3 regions of the Rahnella variigena genome follow, and region 1 is predicted to be linked to each of the others. Evidence: predicted binding sites of a transcription regulator. Region 1 holds the regulator's gene; each other region holds the start of a gene.
What was found. The regulator PhoB, encoded in region 1, activates phosphate uptake and scavenging genes when phosphate is short. The targets are predictions, from matches to a motif close to CTGTCATAAAACTGNCNNAT.

Region 1 (3,640 bases):
CGGGAAAAAGAAAAAATCAGCCAGGGCGTGCTGGCCAGACTCATCAATATGTCGGCTAACAGCATTCAAAAATGGGAGCGTGACGAAACCAAACCCACCGGTGCGGCTCTGATCTTACTGATGCTGATCGAAGAAAAAGGTTTACAGATCATCTGCTAAAAGAAGCCACAGCGTGGGCTGTGGCTACTTTTTTATCCCTTCACATCGCTTTGGCTGGCCTGTTCCTGAGGAACAATCAGTTTCGGTGCCAGTGTAAATATAAAGCGGGTACCAACGCCGACTTCACTCATCACTTCAAGTTTGGCGTTGTGATGACTCAGGGCGTGTTTGACAATGGCCAGCCCCAGACCGCTGCCCCCCGTCTGGCGCGAACGCGCTTTATCAACCCGGTAGAAACGTTCAGTCAGACGCGGCAGGTGTTGCGGCGCAATGCCCGGCCCGTTATCACTGATCTGGAACTGCGCGCCATGCGGCGTTTGTTGCCAGCTGACTTCTATCCGCGTCCCCGCCGGGGTGTGGTTGACGGCGTTGTACACCAGATTCGACACCGCGCTGCGTAACTGATCTTCATTGCCAAAGACCTTCAGTTTCTCGTTTACACGGAACACCACTTCGTGACGGCCACCGCTTAAAGATTGCACTTCGCGCTCCAGCATGCCGAGCATCACCGGAATATCGACTTTCTCCTGCATATCGATATTTGCTGATGCTTCGATTTTTGACAGTGTCAGCAGTTGCTTGACCAGCCCGTCCATGCGCCGCGTCTGTTCCTGCATGGTGTCCAGCGCTTTGGTACGAAACGGCTCTTCCAGTTTGGCGTCTTCCATCATTTCCAGATATCCCTGCAATACAGTCAGCGGGGTTCTCAGTTCATGACTAACGTTAGCGAAGAAGTTACGACGCGCACCTTCGAGCTGACGCATCTGCGTAACATCACGCGCCACCATCAGCAGTTGCCCTTCGGAATAAGGCATCACGCGAAACTCGACGTAATGCTCGTTATTGAGTTGCAAATTCAGGGCACGGCTGAAATCACGGGTCTGGATCCAGGTACGAAACTCGGGATAACGCAGCAGGTTAAAGATGTGTTGTCCGTTATCCTCCGGCCAGCGGAAACCGAGCAAATCTTGCGCCAGTCCGTTACACCAGAAAATATTGCCCTCTTCCGTCGTCAATACCACCGCATCGGGTAATGATTCGGCACCGCTGCGGAAACGTTTGATGAGCTGACCTAATTCACGACGGCGACGGCGGTTACGCATCTGCATCTGGTTCAGCCCGTAAAACAGAGGCTCCCAGCTCCAGCGGCCATTCGGCGGGGTTATGCTGCGGTCAAGCCACAGCCAGTGAGAGAGTTTGAGCTGGTTGTAATAATTCCAGCCCAGCGCCGCCAGCAGCGACGCAAAGAGGAGCCAGCCGAAATGGCCGACGAAGATACCGAGGATTAACGCGGGCAGGCAAAAGAGAAAGAATTCACCGGCCAATCGTTTCCATGACAAACGTTCTAGCACACAGATTCTCCGCTGTGGGGACTCAATAACGCGTTGAAAAACGGTATCCGGTTCCACGAACAGTCTGGATCATTCTGTCATGTCCACTGGTTTCCAGCGCTTTACGTAAACGACGAATATGCACGTCTACCGTGCGATCTTCCACATAAACGTTAGTGCCCCAGACGTTATTGAGCAACTGTTCGCGGCTGTAAACACGTTCGGAGTGGGTCATAAAGAAGTGCAATAATTTAAATTCGGTCGGCCCCATATCGAGCGCCTGCTCGTTGGCCATCACACGGTGAGACGACGGATCCAGGCTTAAACCCTGCATGTCGATCACTTCTTCCACCGCCATTGGCGAGATGCGGCGCATCACGGCTTTAATACGTGCAACCAGTTCTTTTGGAGAAAACGGTTTGGTGATGTAATCATCGGCACCGACTTCCAGGCCGCGCACCCTGTCTTCTTCTTCACCGCGGGCGGTCAGCATCATCACCGGAATTTCGCGGGTCAGTGCTTCACGTTTGAGATGTTTGATAAACTGAATACCGGAACCGCCGGGTAACATCCAGTCGAGCAGGATAAGTTCAGGGTAAGGTTCTACCAGCTGGCCAACGGCTGAATCAAAATCTTCAGCTTCTACTGCCTGATAGCCATTCTGTTCCAGTACAAAACACACCATTTCACGGATTGGAGCTTCGTCTTCAACCACCAATATACGTCTTGCCATCGTAGGTCCTGCCAATAGGTTAGCGATCTTTTATTTGATTGCGGGCGCCATTATGCGTCAGTTTTGTGACAGATTTATGAATAGAAAGGATGGTTCATTACAGTCAAATATGACAGATACATTTCTTCTATTCAGCTGCCATCTCGCTGAAATTGGTCCGATTTATCGGGGACAGCGTCCCCCGCCGACGTTTATACTTTGCCCCATTGTCGTCATCCAGGATCCATACGGGAGTCTCATGCGCCTGATCCACACGTCAGACTGGCACCTCGGCCAGTACTTTTTCACCAAAAGCCGCGCCGCCGAACATCAGGCATTTTTGCGCTGGCTGACCGGTCAGGTGCAGCAACATCAGGTAGATGCCGTGATTGTGGCAGGCGATATATTCGATACCGGTTCGCCACCCAGCTATGCCCGCGAGCTTTACAATCGCTTCGTCGTCGAGTTGCAACAAACCGGCTGTCAGCTGGTGGTGCTGGCCGGAAATCACGATTCTGTCGCGACATTAAATGAATCACGTGAGCTGCTTTCCTGCCTGAATACGCGGGTGATTGCGACCGTCGGCGAAAACCTCTCTGAACAGATTTTAGTGCTCAACCAGCGTGACGGAAAACCGGGCGCGGTACTTTGCGCTATTCCGTTTTTACGTCCGCGGGATTTGCTCGCCAGTCAGGCGGGACAATCCGGCAGCGACAAACAGCTGGCATTACAGGAAGCCATCGCCACGCATTATGACGCGTTGTGGCAGGCCGCGCAGACCAAACGCGACGAACTCGGCGTTTCGCTACCGATCATTGCTACCGGCCATCTGACCACGGTTGGCGTCAGCACCTCCGATTCCGTGCGCGACATCTATATCGGCACACTCGATGCCTTCCCGGCGCAGGCGTTTCCGCCGGTCGATTACGTGGCACTTGGTCATATTCACCGCGCACAGTGCGTCGCCAAAACCGAACATATCCGTTACAGCGGTTCGCCGATTGCACTGAGTTTTGACGAACTGAGTAAAGCCAAAAGTGTGTACTTACTCGATTTCGACGGCGCGACGCTCAACGCCATCGACACGCTGGAAATTCCCGTTTTCCAGCCGATGCAGATAATCAAAGGCTCGCTGGCAGAAATCGAAAAACAACTGGCGCAGTTCGAAGGCGGCGATCCGGCCAAACCGGCCTGGCTGGATATTGAAGTCGCCACGCAAGATTATCTCAGTGATATTCAGCGCCGCATTCAGGCGCTGACGGAAGATCTGCCGGTAGAAGTGGTGCTTTTACGCCGCAGTAAAGAACAGCGTATCAACAGCATTGAGCAACAGGAGAAAGAGACACTCAGCGAACTGAGTGTCAGTGACGTCTTTGAAAGACGGCTGGCACTGGAACCGGATCCTGACGAACCGCGTCAGGCGCGGATGCGCACGCTG
Region 2 (3,640 bases), 1.0 Mb from region 1:
GCGGACCGCAGGCGATGGTGGTCAGCAGACCGTTTTTAGACGCGACCGCTTCAGTACCGGTGTTCATCAGCAGGAAGCAGCCGGTGCCGTAGGTATTTTTCGCCATACCCGGTTGCACGCAAAGCTGGCCGTACAGCGCCGCCTGCTGGTCACCTGCGATACCGGCGATAGGAATACGCGTACCGCCTTTACCACCAATGTTGGTCTGGCCGTAAATCTCAGAAGAAGGACGCACTTCCGGCAGCATTTCACGCGGAATATCCAGCGCTTCCAGCATACGGTCATCCCACTTCAGGTCGTGGATGTTGAACAGCATGGTACGTGAGGCGTTAGTGTAATCCGTTACGTGAACGCGTCCCTGAGTCATTTTCCAGACTAACCAGGTGTCAACGGTGCCGAACAGCAGTTCGCCACGTTTAGCACGCTCGCGGGAGCCTTCAACGTGATCGAGGATCCATTTCAGTTTGGTGCCGGAGAAATACGGGTCAACCACCAGGCCGGTGTTATGACGGATGTACTCTTCCATGCCATCTTTTTTCAGCTTTTCACAGATGTCAGCAGTACGGCGGCATTGCCACACAATCGCGTTATAGATTGGCTTGCCGGTTTCTTTTTCCCACACGATGGTGGTTTCACGCTGGTTGGTGATACCGATACCGGCGATCTGATCAGAGTTGATGTCGGCTTTCGCCAGCACTTCCACCAGCACCGAGCTTTGCGAAGACCAGATTTCCATCGGGTCATGCTCAACCCAGCCAGATTTAGGGTATATCTGGGTGAATTCGCGCTGTGAAACGCTGACGATGTTGGCATCGTGATCCAGAACCACGGCGCGTGAACTGGTCGTACCCTGGTCGAGTGCGACAATGTATTTTTTTTCGTGAGTCGTATCTGCTGACATAATGTTCATCCTGCGAATAAGTAAGCTGTGGAACAGTTTAGCCGATCAGGCCTTACGCTGTTTGGTTGGCTGCGGTGCTTTATCTTCAACCGGCACATTAATCTGATGTGGCAGATTGCGACTAATCAACGCTTTATAACCGGCGGCACCCAGGGCAGCACCCACCAGCGGACCGAAAATTGGCACCAGGAAATAAGGGATATCGCGGGCACCGGTAAAGGCGACTTTGCCCCAGCCAGCGAAGTAGGCGAAAAGTTTAGGACCGAAGTCACGCGCAGGGTTCAGGGCGAATCCGGTCAGTGGCCCCATTGATGCGCCGATAACTGCAATCAGAATACCGATCAGCAGCGGTGCCAGCGGGCCACGCGGCAGGCCGTTACCGTCGTCAGTCAGGCCGAGGATCAGCGCCATCAGAACTGCAGTAATCACGGTTTCAACGAAGAATGCCTGTAATACGCTGATGTGCGGGTTTGGATAGGTCGAGAAGATACCGGCCAGATCCAGACTTTCGACACTGCCGCGCACCATGTTGTGGCTTTGCTCGAAATCGAAGAACAGATTGTAATAAAGGCCGTAGACCAGTGCGGCGGCACAGAAGGCGCCTGCAACCTGTGCGATGATGTAAGGCAGAACTTTGCGTCCTTCAAAGTTCGCGAACAAACATAATGCGACGGTTACAGCCGGGTTCAGGTGTGCGCCTGAAATCGCGGCAGTCAGGTAGATGGCCATTGCCACACCAAATCCCCAGACGATACTGATTTCCCACTGGCCAAAGGATGCTCCGGCAAGTTTCAGCGCAGCAACACAGCCCGCACCGAAGAAAATGATAAGCCCGGTACCCAGAAACTCAGCGATGCACTGACCTTTTAATGTGGAACTCATGGTTTGGCTCATAGTTTGATCCTGCTAAGGATGATGTTAATGGTTAGTTATAGTTTTTCTGTCGTGCGTACGTGAACGTAATCGGATTTTGACGTTCATCATTAAATGAGAACGTAATGTGAATTTATCGTTAACGAGCATAAACGAGAAATAGCGAAATCAAATTTTGTGTGTCGTGTCATAAAAATGAGCGATTTCGCGTATTGGCTTAACTTGATGTAGAGCAAAAAGCACAGGGTTTAACATTTTATACGGGCGTTTGAGCCAAACGAACACCCCGCCGCATAGCACTACGGCGGCTAAGGTTATTCGGTATTAAGGACGATTTCTGGTAAGCGGTACCGCTTTTTAAGCATTTCCTGATACCCGGCACTGTTAAATTGCAACAGACTGCGTGGATAAAGGGGTTCTGGGTAGACAGGGCAAAGCTGGCTACATACAATCACCCGTTAAGACACCCGACGTTTATACGAAATTTTGAATTGAATTCGTTATGAAAATCGACGGAGTGCAGGAATTTTTGAGCCGTGTCCGGACGATGCGGCAGAACATAAGATGTGCGCCTTGCGAACATAAGGGGACCGAAAAATGTCATTTGAAGTATTTGAGAAATTAGAAGCTAAAGTTCAGCAAGCGATTGATACCATCACTCTGTTGCAGATGGAAATCGAAGAACTGAAAGAGCAGAACAACACCTTGTCTCAGGAAGTTCAGCAGGCCAGCGGCAATCACGAGTCTCTGGTGCGTGAAAACGCGCAGCTGAAAGAAGAACAACACGTCTGGCAGGATCGTCTGCGTGCACTGTTGGGAAAAATGGAAGAAGTCTGAGTACTTCCGCCATTCAATGAAAAAGGACGCCTCGGCGTCCTTTTTTGTGGCTGAAAACAGCGGTTTACTCGATATCGAGCGGATCTTCTGACAACACGATGCCGGTATTGTCGGCATACAGATGATCGCCGGAGAAGAAGGTGACGCCGCCAAAATTGACACGAATGTCGCTTTCGCCGATCCCTTCACTGCCTGCGCCCGCAGGAATGGCTGCCATCGCCTGAATGCCGATGTCGAGCTCTTCCAGATCGTCTACCTGACGGACAGCACCGTAAATCACAATGCCTTCCCATTCGTTTTGCAATGCCTGGCGTGCCAGTCCGGCATCCAGCAATGCGCGACGAACAGAGCCGCCGCCATCGACCACTAACACGCGGCCACGGCCATTTTCTTCCAGCAGGTCATAAAGCAAGCCATTATCTTCAAAGCATTTCACTGTCGTGATTTGCCCGCCAAATGAAGTACGGCCGCCAAAGTTGGAGAACAGGGGTTCGACGACATTCACTTCTTCATGGTAGATGTCGCAAAGTTCGGAAGTATCGTATTTCATAGGATTTCATCTGGTTGCTGCATGAGTGTTCAGTATATCCCTTTCCGGCAGATGTTGGCAAAATCATCAATTGTTAAATGTGAAAAGCAGCCCGATAAACGCACATCAGGCCAACTTTACTCAGTTGAGCAACAGACCCATCGCAAACAAGATGTTAGTCAGTAACGCCGCTTTTACCATATGTTCCAGAAGGGGACGTACTTCGGTGGATGTTTTAGCGCGCATCACACGCAGGACGTGTTTTGCCAGCATCGGAATCGCCAGAATAAACAACCAGCCAGTCCAGTGATGCAGATGCACGGCGGAGAATATCGCCAGACACACGACAGCGGCCGTCAAAATGGTTGCATGATAGCGGCGGGCATTGACCGGGCCGAGACGTACAGCCAGCGTGTTCTTGCCATTCGCACTGTCGGTTTCGATATCGCGCAAATTATTGATATTGAGCACCGCGGTCGAGAGCAAACCGGTCGCCGTCG
Region 3 (3,640 bases), 1.1 Mb from region 1:
GTGTTTTGCGTGAACAGCGCCAGCGACATCCCGTCCACACCTTTGACGATGGTGGTAAACAGGATCCAGACCAGCCAGAACAGACCAAAAGCCATGGTCATCATCGAGACCATCAGCGCGATACGGTTTTTCTGACGGCGCCATGCCTGACGTTTACGGCGTGATTCCAGTAATGCTGCGTTACTTTGCATGTCGAGTGTCGTCATCTTAACGGCCCTCTTTCTTAGCCAGACGCAGGATCATCACTTTCGACAGCGCCAGGACAATAAAGGTGATAACAAACAAGATCAGCCCCAGTTCCATCAGCGCGGCAGTGTGCAGGCCGGCTTCCGCTTCGGCAAATTCGTTTGCCAGTGCGGAGGTAATACTGTTGCCCGGCGCATAAAGTGAGGCGCTGTCGAGCTGGTAGGTGTTACCGATAATAAAGGTCACTGCCATGGTTTCGCCCAGTGCGCGTCCCAGACCTAACATCACGCCACCGATAACGCCGTTTTTGGTGAAAGGCAACACGATGCGCCAGATCACTTCCCACGTGGTGCAACCAATGCCGTAAGCAGATTCTTTCATCATCACCGGCGTTTGCTCGAACACGTCACGCATGACGGAGGCAATGTACGGGATGATCATAATGGCGAGAATGACGCCCGCCGCCAGAATACCGATACCAAAACCCGGGCCGGCGAACAGTGCGCCAACAATCGGGATACCGGAAAGTACATCACCCACAGGCGTCTGGAAGTACTGCGCAAACAGTGGGGCGAAAACAAACAGCCCCCACATGCCATAAACAATGCTGGGGATCGCCGCCAGCAGTTCGATAGCAATACCCAGCGGGCGTTTCATCCAGTTCGGCGCCAGCTCAGTGAGGAATAATGCGATACCAAAGCTGACAGGAACTGCAATCAGCAAGGCAATAATGGAGGTCACGACCGTGCCGTAAATCGGCACCAGTGCGCCGAATTGTTCGTTCGGAGCATCCCAGATTTTCGTCCACAGGAAGGATAAACCAAACTTTTCGATGCTCGGCAGGGAAGCAATAAACAGCGAGACGATAATGCCGCCCAGCATGAATAGCACAATCAGCGCAGCCAGTTTGACCAGAGCGCCGAAGATGATGTCACCGTTTTTGCTGGGTGCCTTGATAGCCGGCTTGTATTCAGCCATACCACTCTCTTTTAATTCAGATTTAATTCCCTCCCCGGCCGGAGAGGGAATGAAGCAGAGTTACTATACCCAAAATAATTGGAGTTGCACCAAGCCAGCTGCAAGTGAATCCCGGTGAGCTTACTCAGGTAAGTGATTCGGGTGAACGAGCGCAGCTAACGCCGGTGCAGCTTCAGGTATGACGGGTATTCCTAGTACAGTGCTTTGCCGCTGCTGTCTTTAACGTTGGTTTTCCATGCTGCACGGATCTGCTCAACCACTGATTCAGGCAGAGCTGCGTAATCCAGATCGGTCGTCAGCTTGTTGCCGTTTTTGTAAGCCCAGTCGAAGAACTTCAGCACTTCAGTGCCTTTCGCTGCGTCTTGCTGATCTTTGTAAATCAGAATGAAGGTGGTGGAGCTGATTGGCCACGCATTGTCACCTTTCTGATTAGTCAGGTCCTGAGCGAAGGTTTTGCTCCAGTCAGCGCCTTTAGCCGCTGCGCTGAAGGATTCTTCCGTCGGGCTGATCGCTTTACCGTCAGCATCAACCAGCTTGGTGTAAGCCAGGTTGTTTTGCTTGGCGTAAGCATATTCTACATAACCGATTGAACCAGGCAGACGCTGAACAAAGGCTGCAACGCCGTCGTTACCTTTACCGCCGAGACCCGTTGGCCAGTTCACAGTAGAACCAGAACCGATTTTGTCTTTCCACTCGCTGTTTACTTTCGCCAGGTAGCTGGTGAAGACATAAGAGGTACCGGAACCGTCAGCACGGCGAACGACCGCGATGTTGGTGTCTGGCAGTTTCACGCCCGGGTTCAGCTTGGTGATCGCCGCGTCGTTCCACTTTTTGATTTTGCCGAGGTAGATATCACCCAGCGTTGCGCCGTCCAGCGTCAGCTGACCGGATTTGATCCCCGGGATGTTAACAGCCAGTACCACGCCACCGATCACGGTAGGGAACTGGAACAGGCCGTTTTTGGCCAGATCTTCGTCTTTCATCGGGGCATCAGATGCGCCGAAGTCTACGGTCTTGGCGATGATTTGTTTTACGCCGCCGGAAGAACCGATGCCCTGATAGTTAACCTGAGTACCGGTTTCTTTCTGATATGCGTCAGCCCACTTAGCGTAAACAGGAGCTGGGAAGGTACCGCCAGCGCCAGTCAGGTTAGTGGCAGCGAAAGCAGACATTGCTGTGAGGGAGAAAGTCGCTGCTACAAGACCGGCGACGGTGTTACGCATCAATTTCATGTTCCACTCCTGGTGGTTTTAAACTTCCCGACTGATGTCGACGTTAATTAAAGTGTTTGGCACAGGAGGAAAATAGGACAGTTTAGTGACAGTAAAATGTACGTTATGTGACAGTTTCATGACACTGGTCACAATTCGAACCATACGGGCAAAATGCGGGGGTTTTAAGCGGGAAATGCCGGTTGTGACACCGGCAGATGACAAAAAGCGGGCAAATTATCGCCCTTTCTTCTTACGTCCGGGCTGCGCAAAACGCTTACGGGAGCCTGAATTACCCTCCGGTTTTTCGGTATTTTTCGGTTTTGTGACAGCGGGTTTTGCAGCAGTGGGTTTCTTAGCCTGAGCAGTTTTTGCCTGCGCTTTTTTCGCCGGTTTATCTTCAGACGACGAATTTTCAATCAGTTTAAATAACTCAATCAGTTCATCATCGGTCAGGTCGCGCCATTCGCCCAGCGGCAATCCTTTCAGATTGATGTTCATGATGCGCACGCGTTCGAGCTTAGTGACTTCAAAACCAAAGTGCTTGGTCATACGGCGGATCTGGCGGTTAAGCCCCTGAACCAGCGTAATACGAAACACCATCGGCGCTTCTTTCTTCACTTTGCACTTTTTGGTCACGGTACCGAGCATCGGCACGCCCGCGCCCATACCGGCAATAAACTCGTCTGTGATCGGCTTGTTGACGGTCACAATGTATTCTTTTTCGTGGTCGTTACCGGCACGCAGGATTTTGTTGACCAGATCACCGTGATTGGTCAGTAAAATCAGGCCCTGGGAATCTTTATCCAGACGGCCAATCGGGAAGACGCGTTTGCTGTGGTTAACGAAATCACGGATGTTGTCCCGCTCACCTTCTTCCATCGTGGTGATGATGCCGACAGGTTTGTTCAGCGCGATCAGTACCAGATCTTCTTCATCACGCGGCTCGATAACCTGACCATTCACTTTCACCACATCGCCGGCAAATACCTGAGCCCCTACCGCGGCACGCCTGCCGTTAATAAAAACATTTCCCTGTTCGATGTAACGATCGGCATCGCGGCGCGAGCAAATTCCGCTCTCGCTGATGTATTTGTTAAGACGAATGGAGTCGGTCTGCATTGAGCAAAGCACCTTCAGAAAAACGCGAACTATACCTTATCCGGCGCGGGTTACGAAGTCTGAGAGAAGAAAATCGTGACCGTTTACTGAGAAAGAGACAAACCGGAAACAATAAAAAAGCGCCCCGAAAGGCGCTCAGAGAA

Region 2: a site for PhoB is predicted at 1,959-1,978, ahead of CKQ54_RS03950 (MIP/aquaporin family protein). Genes of this name have one in related genera too.
Region 3: a site for PhoB is predicted at 2,502-2,521, ahead of pstS (phosphate ABC transporter substrate-binding protein PstS). Genes of this name have one in related genera too.

The regions. Positions count from the first base shown of each region.
Region 1 is NZ_NSDJ01000001.1:1,866,307-1,869,946, reverse strand. Features, by position in the region: gene CKQ54_RS08570 (helix-turn-helix domain-containing protein) at 1-159, shown strand, start outside; gene phoR (phosphate regulon sensor histidine kinase PhoR) at 192-1,511, opposite strand; gene phoB (phosphate response regulator transcription factor PhoB) at 1,534-2,223, opposite strand; gene sbcD (exonuclease subunit SbcD) at 2,462-3,640, shown strand, end outside.
Region 2 is NZ_NSDJ01000001.1:850,118-853,757, forward strand. Features, by position in the region: gene glpK (glycerol kinase GlpK) at 1-901, opposite strand, end outside; gene CKQ54_RS03950 (MIP/aquaporin family protein) at 947-1,795, opposite strand; gene zapB (septal ring assembly protein ZapB) at 2,372-2,611, shown strand; gene rraA (ribonuclease E activity regulator RraA) at 2,676-3,161, opposite strand; gene CKQ54_RS03965 (1,4-dihydroxy-2-naphthoate polyprenyltransferase) at 3,282-3,640, opposite strand, start outside.
Region 3 is NZ_NSDJ01000001.1:727,144-730,783, forward strand. Features, by position in the region: gene pstA (phosphate ABC transporter permease PstA) at 1-206, opposite strand, end outside; gene pstC (phosphate ABC transporter permease PstC) at 208-1,164, opposite strand; gene pstS (phosphate ABC transporter substrate-binding protein PstS) at 1,356-2,396, opposite strand; gene rluF (23S rRNA pseudouridine(2604) synthase RluF) at 2,613-3,497, opposite strand.